3 regions of the Clostridium sp. HCS.1 genome follow, and region 1 is predicted to be linked to each of the others. Evidence: a T-box and tRNA genes for the amino acid it is inferred to sense, from the RefSeq annotation. Region 1 holds a T-box; the other regions hold tRNA genes.
What was found. The T-box of region 1 lies ahead of alaS (alanine--tRNA ligase). A T-box ahead of a tRNA ligase gene usually reads a tRNA of that ligase, here a tRNA-Ala.
Positions count from the first base shown of each region.

Region 2: it encodes a tRNA-Ala, which carries the amino acid that the T-box ahead of alaS (alanine--tRNA ligase) is inferred to sense. The anticodon was not compared.
Region 3: it encodes a tRNA-Ala, which carries the amino acid that the T-box ahead of alaS (alanine--tRNA ligase) is inferred to sense. The anticodon was not compared.

Region 1 covers NZ_CP170704.1:1,673,977-1,677,259, forward strand. The annotation lists gene ACFYH6_RS07995 (PRC-barrel domain-containing protein) at 1-421, shown strand, start outside; gene ACFYH6_RS08000 (AI-2E family transporter) at 415-1,446, shown strand; T-box leader at 1,511-1,681, shown strand; gene alaS (alanine--tRNA ligase) at 1,739-3,283, shown strand, end outside.
Region 2 covers NZ_CP170704.1:12,694-15,976, reverse strand. The annotation lists rRNA gene ACFYH6_RS00065 (16S ribosomal RNA) at 1-640, opposite strand, end outside; tRNA gene ACFYH6_RS00060 (tRNA-Ala) at 1,620-1,695, opposite strand; tRNA gene ACFYH6_RS00055 (tRNA-Ile) at 1,701-1,777, opposite strand; rRNA gene rrf (5S ribosomal RNA) at 1,784-1,900, opposite strand; rRNA gene ACFYH6_RS00045 (23S ribosomal RNA) at 1,950-3,283, opposite strand, start outside.
Region 3 covers NZ_CP170704.1:3,566,489-3,569,771, reverse strand. The annotation lists rRNA gene ACFYH6_RS17145 (23S ribosomal RNA) at 1-1,413, shown strand, start outside; rRNA gene rrf (5S ribosomal RNA) at 1,566-1,682, shown strand; tRNA gene ACFYH6_RS17135 (tRNA-Ile) at 1,689-1,765, shown strand; tRNA gene ACFYH6_RS17130 (tRNA-Ala) at 1,771-1,846, shown strand; gene ACFYH6_RS17125 (hypothetical protein) at 2,094-2,240, shown strand; gene ACFYH6_RS17120 (hypothetical protein) at 2,380-2,823, shown strand; gene ACFYH6_RS17115 (VanZ family protein) at 2,847-3,283, shown strand, end outside.

The DNA of each region.
Region 1 (3,283 bases):
GATTATAGATGATATTTATATAGATTTTTATAATGGGAAAATAAAAGGCTTTTTAATTTCTAATTATTTGATTTTTACTAAAAGGAATTTTATTAAGGCAGAAGATATTGTTTATATAGAAGATGTGATGATTATTAAAGAATTAAAGAAAAAAGAAGGAATATCCTTTAGAAGTATTAAAGATATAGATGTAAAAGATAAAAATAATATTATTAAAGGAATACTAGAGGATTTAATTATAGATAGAAAGGATTTATCTATAAAAGGATTGATTATAAGCTCAGGGATATTTGACAGAATAATTAAAGGAAAGGAAATATTACTTTTAAAGGAATGTATCTTAGGAGAAGACTTTATTTTATATTACGGAGATAGTAAAGTAATGTTTAAAAGTATTCCAAGAAAGAGGAAAACATGCTGATTAGTAATAAAATGAAAAAAGGAATTTATTACAGCTTATTAATAATATTATTAATTTTTATCATAATTTTATATTTAAAATTGAAGACATTGAATAGTATAATAAATATAATTTTTATAAGCTTTATATTAGCATATACATTAAAGCCTTTAAGAAATATATTATGTGATAAGATTAAGATTAAGAAAAGAACATCTTCAATAATTATAATACTTAGCATAATTTTTTCTATTTCAATATTTGTTTATATATTGATTCCTTCTATTATAAGAGAAAGCTATAATTTGGGTAATATACTAGATAATATAGATATTTATGTTGAGGACCTAGCTAAAAAGTTAAATATAAATAATATTTCATTTTTTGATGTTGTATATGGAAGAATAAGTGATGAAACTAATATCTTCTTTAGGAATTTTTCAAATTCTTTAGTAGATAATTTAATATCTTCTTTAGAAAGTATTATATCTTTAGCTATAATACCCATAGTAACATATTATTTTCTTGTAGATGGTGAATTAATTTTTAATAAACTTTTATTAATTTTACCTACAGAAAAAAGAGTTTTAGCCAAGAAAGTTATAACTCATATTGATAAGGTATTGTCTAGGTACATAATAAGTCAATTGCTTTTATCCTTAATTATTGGAGTTTTAACAACAATAGCACTTTTCTTTTTGAAGGTTAAGTTTTCTATATTACTAGGTGTTTTTAATGGAGTTTTAAATATTATTCCTTATTTTGGTCCTATAATTGGAGGAATTCCAGCAGTTTTTATAGCACTTATGGAATCTCCTAATAAAGCATTATGGACTTTAGTGATTGTATTTATTATTCAACAAATAGAAGGAAATATATTATCCCCTAAAATAACTGGTGACAGCACTAATATGCATCCAATTATCATTATAATATTACTCTTAATTGGTGATAAATTAGGTGGATTTATTGGAATGATAATTATAGTACCTATAGGTGTTATTATTAAGATTATTTATGAGGATATTAATGATTATTTGTTCTAAAATAAAATAATTGACATATTATAATAAATAAACTATAATTTCATTGAAATAAAATAAAAATTAATATTTAGCGTTGAAGAGAATGAGTAAATATACACTATGTATTCAGAGAGGAAGTGGCGGCTGAAAACTTCTTACATAATATATTGAAGCTATCTTGGAGCTGTTTTTATCTAAGTGATGCATTTATGCATAATTAGGGTGGTACCGCGGAATATATGTTTTCGTCCCTTATTCTATATAGGGATGGAAACTTTTTTTATTATATAAAGCTATAAATGGAGGTAAAATTATGAAATTCATAGGAACTAATGAGCTTAGAGAAGCTTATTTAAGATTTTTTGAATCAAAAGAGCACTTAAGATTAGAGAGTTTCCCTTTAGTGCCTAAAAATGATAAATCATTATTGTTAATAAATGCAGGTATGGCACCTCTTAAGCCGTATTTTACAGGATTACAAGAGCCACCAAGAAAAAGAATTACAACTTGCCAAAAGTGTATTAGAACTGGTGATATTGAAAATGTAGGTAAAACATCAAGACATGGTACTTTCTTTGAAATGCTTGGTAATTTTTCATTTGGTGATTACTTTAAAGAAGAAATAATACCTTGGGCATGGGAATTTATTACTGAAACTTTACAAATCCCAAAGGAGAAATTATACGTAACTATTTATTTAGAAGACGATGAAGCTTTTGATATATGGTGTAAAAAAACTGATGTAGATCCAAAAAGAATTTTTAGATTAGGTAAAGAAGATAACTTTTGGGAAATAGGTGTAGGACCATGTGGACCTTGTACTGAAATACATTTCGATAGAGGAGAAGGTGTTATTACAAACGTAGATGACTTTGTAAAAGCAGCTGATGAAGATAGAGTAGTTGAATTTTGGAATTTAGTATTTACTCAATTTGATAAGGATGAAGAAGGAAACTACAATAAGTTAGCAAATCCTAATATAGATACAGGAATGGGCCTTGAAAGAATTGCTACAATTATGCAAGGTGTAGATAATATATTTGAAATAGATACAGTTAAAAATATATTAAACAAAGTTGCTGAACTTTCAGGAGTTAAGTATGGAGAAAATTCTCAAAAGGATATATCTTTAAGAATAATTACAGATCATGTTAAATCTGTTACTATGCTTATTTCAGATGGAGTTCAACCAAGTAACGAAGGAAGAGGATATGTTTTAAGAAGGCTTTTAAGAAGAGCTGCAAGACATGGAAGATTATTAGGAATTAAAGGATTATTCTTAACTGAAATTGTTGAATCTGTAGTTGATAATTATGGAGATGCATATCCAAGTCTTAAAGAGAACAAGGAATATATTGAAAAAATAGTTTCTTTAGAAGAAGAAAGATTCAATGAAACTATAGATTCAGGAATGATTATATTAAATGATTATATTGAAGAAATGGAAGCTTCAAAGGAAAATATCTTAAAGGGAGAAAAGGCATTTAAGTTATATGATACCTATGGATTCCCAATTGAATTAACAGAAGAAATATTAGAAGAAAAAGGCATGAAGGTTGATCATGATTCTTTCAAAAAGGAAATGGAAGAACAAAGACAAAGAGCTAGAAGTGCTAGAGGTGAATCCTCTTATATGGGAAGTGATGAAAGCCCAATAAATAAGATAGAAGCTTCAATTAATACTGAATTTATTGGATATAATAATATTGAAGTTAATTCAAAAATTCTTGTTTTAGCAAATGATACTGATTTCGTAAATGAATTATCAAAGGGAGATAAAGGTTATATAGTAACTGAAGAAACTCCATTCTATGCTGAAATGGGTGGTCAAGTAGGAGATAAGGGTACTATTAAGACT
Region 2 (3,283 bases), 1.7 Mb from region 1:
CTCTCCTGCACTCTAGACTTCCAGTTTGAAATGCAGCCCCCAGGTTGAGCCTGGGTATTTCACATCTCACTTAAAAGTCCGCCTACGCTCCCTTTACGCCCAGTAAATCCGGACAACGCTCGCCACCTACGTATTACCGCGGCTGCTGGCACGTAGTTAGCCGTGGCTTCCTCCTCAGGTACCGTCATTATCGTCCCTGAAGACAGAGCTTTACGATCCGAAGACCTTCATCACTCACGCGGCGTTGCTGCATCAGGGTTTCCCCCATTGTGCAATATTCCCCACTGCTGCCTCCCGTAGGAGTCTGGGCCGTGTCTCAGTCCCAATGTGGCCGATCACCCTCTCAGGTCGGCTACGCATCGTCGCCTTGGTGAGCCGTTACCTCACCAACTAGCTAATGCGCCGCGGGCCCATCTTATAGCGGATTGCTCCTTTAATTACTCTTTCATGCGAAAGTGCAATGTTATGCGGTATTAATCTTCCTTTCGGAAGGCTATTCCCCTCTATAAGGCAGGTTGCCCACGTGTTACTCACCCGTCCGCCGCTAGGTTTGTTCCCGAAGGAACTCTCCTCGCTCGACTTGCATGTGTTAGGCACGCCGCCAGCGTTCGTCCTGAGCCAGGATCAAACTCTCAATAAAAAGTTTAATCTGTTGCTCAAATTACTTTGAGTCTTAATTTTAAGACTTAAAAGAATTGCTGGTTTACTTTATACTTAACTTATATTCTGTTCAATTTTCAAAGACCATTTTCTTCGTCGCCCTCAAGCGACTTCATTATCTTATCATTTGTCTTACTGTTTGTCAACAACTTTTTCACAAGTTTTTTTTACTTGTTTGCTGTTTCCCCTCAGCGACGAGATTTATCTTATCATGTTATTAGAATCATTTTTTATAATATATACTTAATATTTTAAAATTATATTAATATATCTTAATATTTCTCTAAATATCTTTTATTTAATATTATTGATACGCCTGGTAGAGTTAACATGATATTTTATAGCAAACAACTAATAAATTAGATACTTCCACACATATATAATTTTATTATATTTTATATAATTATATGTTTTTATTATTTTATTTTATATTTCTATAGAATTTTATTTTAAAATATAAGAATAAAAACTTCTATTATTTATAATTCTTTATTTTATGTTTAAACACTTTTTCTAATATAGGTATATATATTATATGTACAAATTATTTTCTAGAAATATATTCTACTAAATATACTATAGATAAAATTCATTAATTCTAATATAAAGTATAATTAATACTTTACTATATTAATACTGGATATCTTTATTATATATATATATTATTAATAAAAAAACAAAAACCCCCAGTAAATTTGGTGGTTTTTATATCATATATTAAACTGTACTTTAGTTGTATAGTATAAATTTACATTTTATATTTATTTATATCTGTAAGCTATTTATAAATATCTGCTGTTACTTTCTTTTATAATTTATTCTAAATCTAATTTTTTAATATTACAGTTAAAATTTAAATAATAATTTTTATTATATTATAAAGAGCTTTTTATTATATTTATTCCCATATTTATTGTAGTATTTTTTATACAAAAAAAGCTACGAAATATTCGTAGCTTTGGTGGAGGTAAAGGGATTCGAACCCTTGACCCCTTGCGTGCAAGGCAAGTGCTCTCCCAACTGAGCTATACCCCCAAATATGGTGGACCTTCAGGGACTCGAACCCCGGGCCGACCGGTTATGAGCCGGTTGCTCTAACCAACTGAGCTAAAGATCCTTATTCACCTGGCAACGTCCTACTCTCCCACACAGTCTCCCATGCAGTACCATTGGCGCTGTAGAGCTTAACTTTCCTGTTCGGAATGGAAAGGAGTGTTTCCTCTACGCCATCATCACCAGATTTCAGAGTGTTCTCTGAAAATTGCACATGAATTAATAACATTATTTTATTGGTCAAGCCCTCGACCTATTAGTATCAGTCAGCTAAATATGTTACCACACTTACACCTCTGACCTATCAACCTTGTGTTCTTCAAGGGGTCTTACTAGCTTACGCTATGGGAAATCTCATCTTGAGGGGGGCTTCACGCTTAGATGCTTTCAGCGTTTATCCCTTCCCGACTTAGCTACCCAGCCATGCTCCTGGCGGAACAACTGGTGCACCAGAGGTCAGTCCATCCCGGTCCTCTCGTACTAAGGACAGCTCCTCTCAAATTTCCTACGCCCGCGACGGATAGGGACCGAACTGTCTCACGACGTTCTGAACCCAGCTCGCGTGCCGCTTTAATGGGCGAACAGCCCAACCCTTGGGACCTACTACAGCCCCAGGATGCGACGAGCCGACATCGAGGTGCCAAACCTCCCCGTCGATGTGGACTCTTGGGGGAGATCAGCCTGTTATCCCCGAGGTAGCTTTTATCCGTTGAGCGATGGCCCTCCCACGAGGTACCACCGGATCACTAAGCCCGACTTTCGTCCCTGCTCCACTTGTGGGTGTCGCAGTCAGGCTCCCTTCTGCCTTTGCACTCTACGAACGATTTCCGACCGTTCTGAGGGAACCTTTGGGCGCCTCCGTTACATTTTAGGAGGCGACCGCCCCAGTCAAACTGCCCACCTAACAATGTCCTGTCACCAGATTCATGGCGTCCAGTTAGAATCCCAATACTATCAGGGTGGTATCCCAAGGTTGACTCCACCAAGGCTGACGCCCTAGTTTCTCAGTCTCCCACCTATCCTGTACAGACAATATCGGAACTCAATGCTAAGCTACAGTAAAGCTCTACGGGGTCTTTCCGTCCAATCGCGGGTAGCGAGCATCTTCACTCGCACTACAACTTCGCCGGATTTGCAGTTGAGACAGTGCCCAAGTCATTACGCCATTCGTGCGGGTCAGAACTTACCTGACAAGGAATTTCGCTACCTTAGGACCGTTATAGTTACGGCCGCCGTTTACTGGGGCTTAAGTTCACACCTTCGCTTGCGCTAAGTGTTCCCCTTAACCTTCCAGCACCGGGCAGGCGTCAGCCCCTATACATCAGCTTACGCTTTAGCAGAGACCTGTGTTTTTGCTAAACAGTTGCTTGGGCCTATTCTCTGCGGCCTGCTCTCGCAGGCACCCCTTCTCGCTAACTTACGGGGTCAATTTGCCTAGTTCCTTAACTGCAATTCTTCCGATGGCCTTAGGATTCTCTCCTCATCTACCTGTGTCGGTTTGCGGTACGGGCACTATTTCTCTTTCTAGATGCTTTTCTTGGAAGCAGGGAATCAGATACTTCAGCCTAAA
Region 3 (3,283 bases), 1.9 Mb from region 1:
GAAATGCTAGTCTAAGCATTTAGGGAGTTAAGATAGGCAAATCCGTCTTAACAATCCTGAGGTGTGATGGGGAAGGCCATTTAGGCTGAAGTATCTGATTCCCTGCTTCCAAGAAAAGCATCTAGAGAGAGAAATAGTGCCCGTACCGCAAACCGACACAGGTAGATGAGGAGAGAATCCTAAGGCCATCGGAAGAATTGCAGTTAAGGAACTAGGCAAATTGACCCCGTAAGTTAGCGAGAAGGGGTGCCTGCGAGAGCAGGCCGCAGAGAATAGGCCCAAGCAACTGTTTAGCAAAAACACAGGTCTCTGCTAAAGCGTAAGCTGATGTATAGGGGCTGACGCCTGCCCGGTGCTGGAAGGTTAAGGGGAACACTTAGCGCAAGCGAAGGTGTGAACTTAAGCCCCAGTAAACGGCGGCCGTAACTATAACGGTCCTAAGGTAGCGAAATTCCTTGTCAGGTAAGTTCTGACCCGCACGAATGGCGTAATGACTTGGGCACTGTCTCAACTGCAAATCCGGCGAAGTTGTAGTGCGAGTGAAGATGCTCGCTACCCGCGATTGGACGGAAAGACCCCGTAGAGCTTTACTGTAGCTTAGCATTGAGTTCCGATATTGTCTGTACAGGATAGGTGGGAGACTGAGAAACTAGGGCGTCAGCCTTGGTGGAGTCAACCTTGGGATACCACCCTGATAGTATTGGGATTCTAACTGGACGCCATGAATCTGGTGACAGGACATTGTTAGGTGGGCAGTTTGACTGGGGCGGTCGCCTCCTAAAATGTAACGGAGGCGCCCAAAGGTTCCCTCAGAACGGTCGGAAATCGTTCGTAGAGTGCAAAGGCAGAAGGGAGCCTGACTGCGACACCCACAAGTGGAGCAGGGACGAAAGTCGGGCTTAGTGATCCGGTGGTACCTCGTGGGAGGGCCATCGCTCAACGGATAAAAGCTACCTCGGGGATAACAGGCTGATCTCCCCCAAGAGTCCACATCGACGGGGAGGTTTGGCACCTCGATGTCGGCTCGTCGCATCCTGGGGCTGTAGTAGGTCCCAAGGGTTGGGCTGTTCGCCCATTAAAGCGGCACGCGAGCTGGGTTCAGAACGTCGTGAGACAGTTCGGTCCCTATCCGTCGCGGGCGTAGGAAATTTGAGAGGAGCTGTCCTTAGTACGAGAGGACCGGGATGGACTGACCTCTGGTGCACCAGTTGTTCCGCCAGGAGCATGGCTGGGTAGCTAAGTCGGGAAGGGATAAACGCTGAAAGCATCTAAGCGTGAAGCCCCCCTCAAGATGAGATTTCCCATAGCATAAGCTAGTAAGACCCCTTGAAGAACACAAGGTTGATAGGTCAGAGGTGTAAGTGTGGTAACATATTTAGCTGACTGATACTAATAGGTCGAGGGCTTGACCAATAAATATTCAAGAATGAAACTCAACAAGTTGAGTAAATTCGAGAAACAAAATCAAAGATTTTGGCTCTCATTCATGTGCAATTTTCAGAGAATAAAGTTCTCTAAAAAAGTAGTTGACAGTATATTTGATTTACAATATAATGTTAATGTGATCTGGTGATGATGGCGTAGAGGAAACACTCCTTTCCATTCCGAACAGGAAAGTTAAGCTCTACAGCGCCGATGGTACTGCATGGGAGACTGTGTGGGAGAGTAGGACGTTGCCAGGTGAATAAGGATCTTTAGCTCAGTTGGTTAGAGCAACCGGCTCATAACCGGTCGGCCCGGGGTTCGAGTCCCTGAAGGTCCACCATATTTGGGGGTATAGCTCAGTTGGGAGAGCACTTGCCTTGCACGCAAGGGGTCAAGGGTTCGAATCCCTTTACCTCCACCAAGAAGTTATAGTAATATAACTTCTTTTTTTTATCTTATTATATTTCAAATTGATATTACATAAATTATGTTAATATATATTGATTTTAAGTGATAAATGTAACTATTTGTTGATAAAGAGAGAAAAAATTTAAAAATTGCCTAAATTTTTAAATAGGAATAGGATAAAAAATAATATATAATTAATATAAGAATAAATTAATTATTATCAAAGGTTAAGGTCTTATCCTTAGATGGGAAGTGTTTGTATGGGCAAAAGGGATGACTTAGAGCGAAAATTAGTAGATTTAAAGTTAGAAAAAAGGAAATTAGTATTATCAGGAAAGAATACGAATACATTAGATGAATTAATAAAAGAAATAGAAGAAAAGTTAAAAGAGCTAAATAACGAATAGGCAAATACTTAATAGATCTAAATAATAAGTTTAGGTCTATTTTACTTTATGTGTATTTAATATTTAAGAATAAATTATTAGAATACAGCATATTAAATTGTAAAGAAGTAATCTTTCTATTTAATGAGGGGGAGTAAAAATGATAAGAACTGTTGTGTGTATTAAGGATGGGTGCAGTGGTAATAGATTTAATTTAGAAAGTAAAGAAGATAGCTTAAATTTAGTTTGCTCTGAATGTAAATCTAGATATAATATAGATGTGAGCAAAAATGAATATATAATAATGCCTAATTGCTGTAGTTGTAATAATGATACTTTTAAAGTTTATAGGGATATAGAAAAAAATAATATATATATGCAATGCGCAAAATGTGGAGATACACCTGAAAAGGTGTATGTTGACTTAGATGGTGTACAAGTATCTTATGAAGCAAAACTTTTAAATGATATAAAGCAAATAATGACTTTGGTAGAGCAAAGAATATGCAATTTAGAAGTTAATGTTAAGGGTTTAGAAGGCAGTCAAAGTATATTGGAACAATCGCTTGCATATATAAATAGGTACTTAGTTGAAAAAAATTAACTATATAAACAGAAGGAGAGTTTATGGATAAACATAAAAAGAGGATAGCATGGGTTTTATTAATTGCGTGGATGATATTAATCTTTTTAATGTCACACCAACCAGGAGAAATTTCAAGTAGCCAAAGTGATTTATTATTAAAAGTATTTAGTCTTATTGGAATAGAATTAAATGATTATTTTGGAGAACTTGCAACATTTATAGTAAGAAAAGCAGCTCATTTTTCAGAGTATATGATCTTATTCTTTCTAGCATATAATGTTTCAATAAAATATACTAGAGAAAAACAAGTAAGGTTATATTTAATTATTTTTGTATTTCTTTATGCATGTACAGATGAATTTCATCAAAATTTTATACCAGGAAGAAATATGGCATTTAAGGATGTGCTAATAGATACTATAGGTGGAATTGTCGGATATATTATAATAACTATAATTGATAAATTTAAATTAAGAAA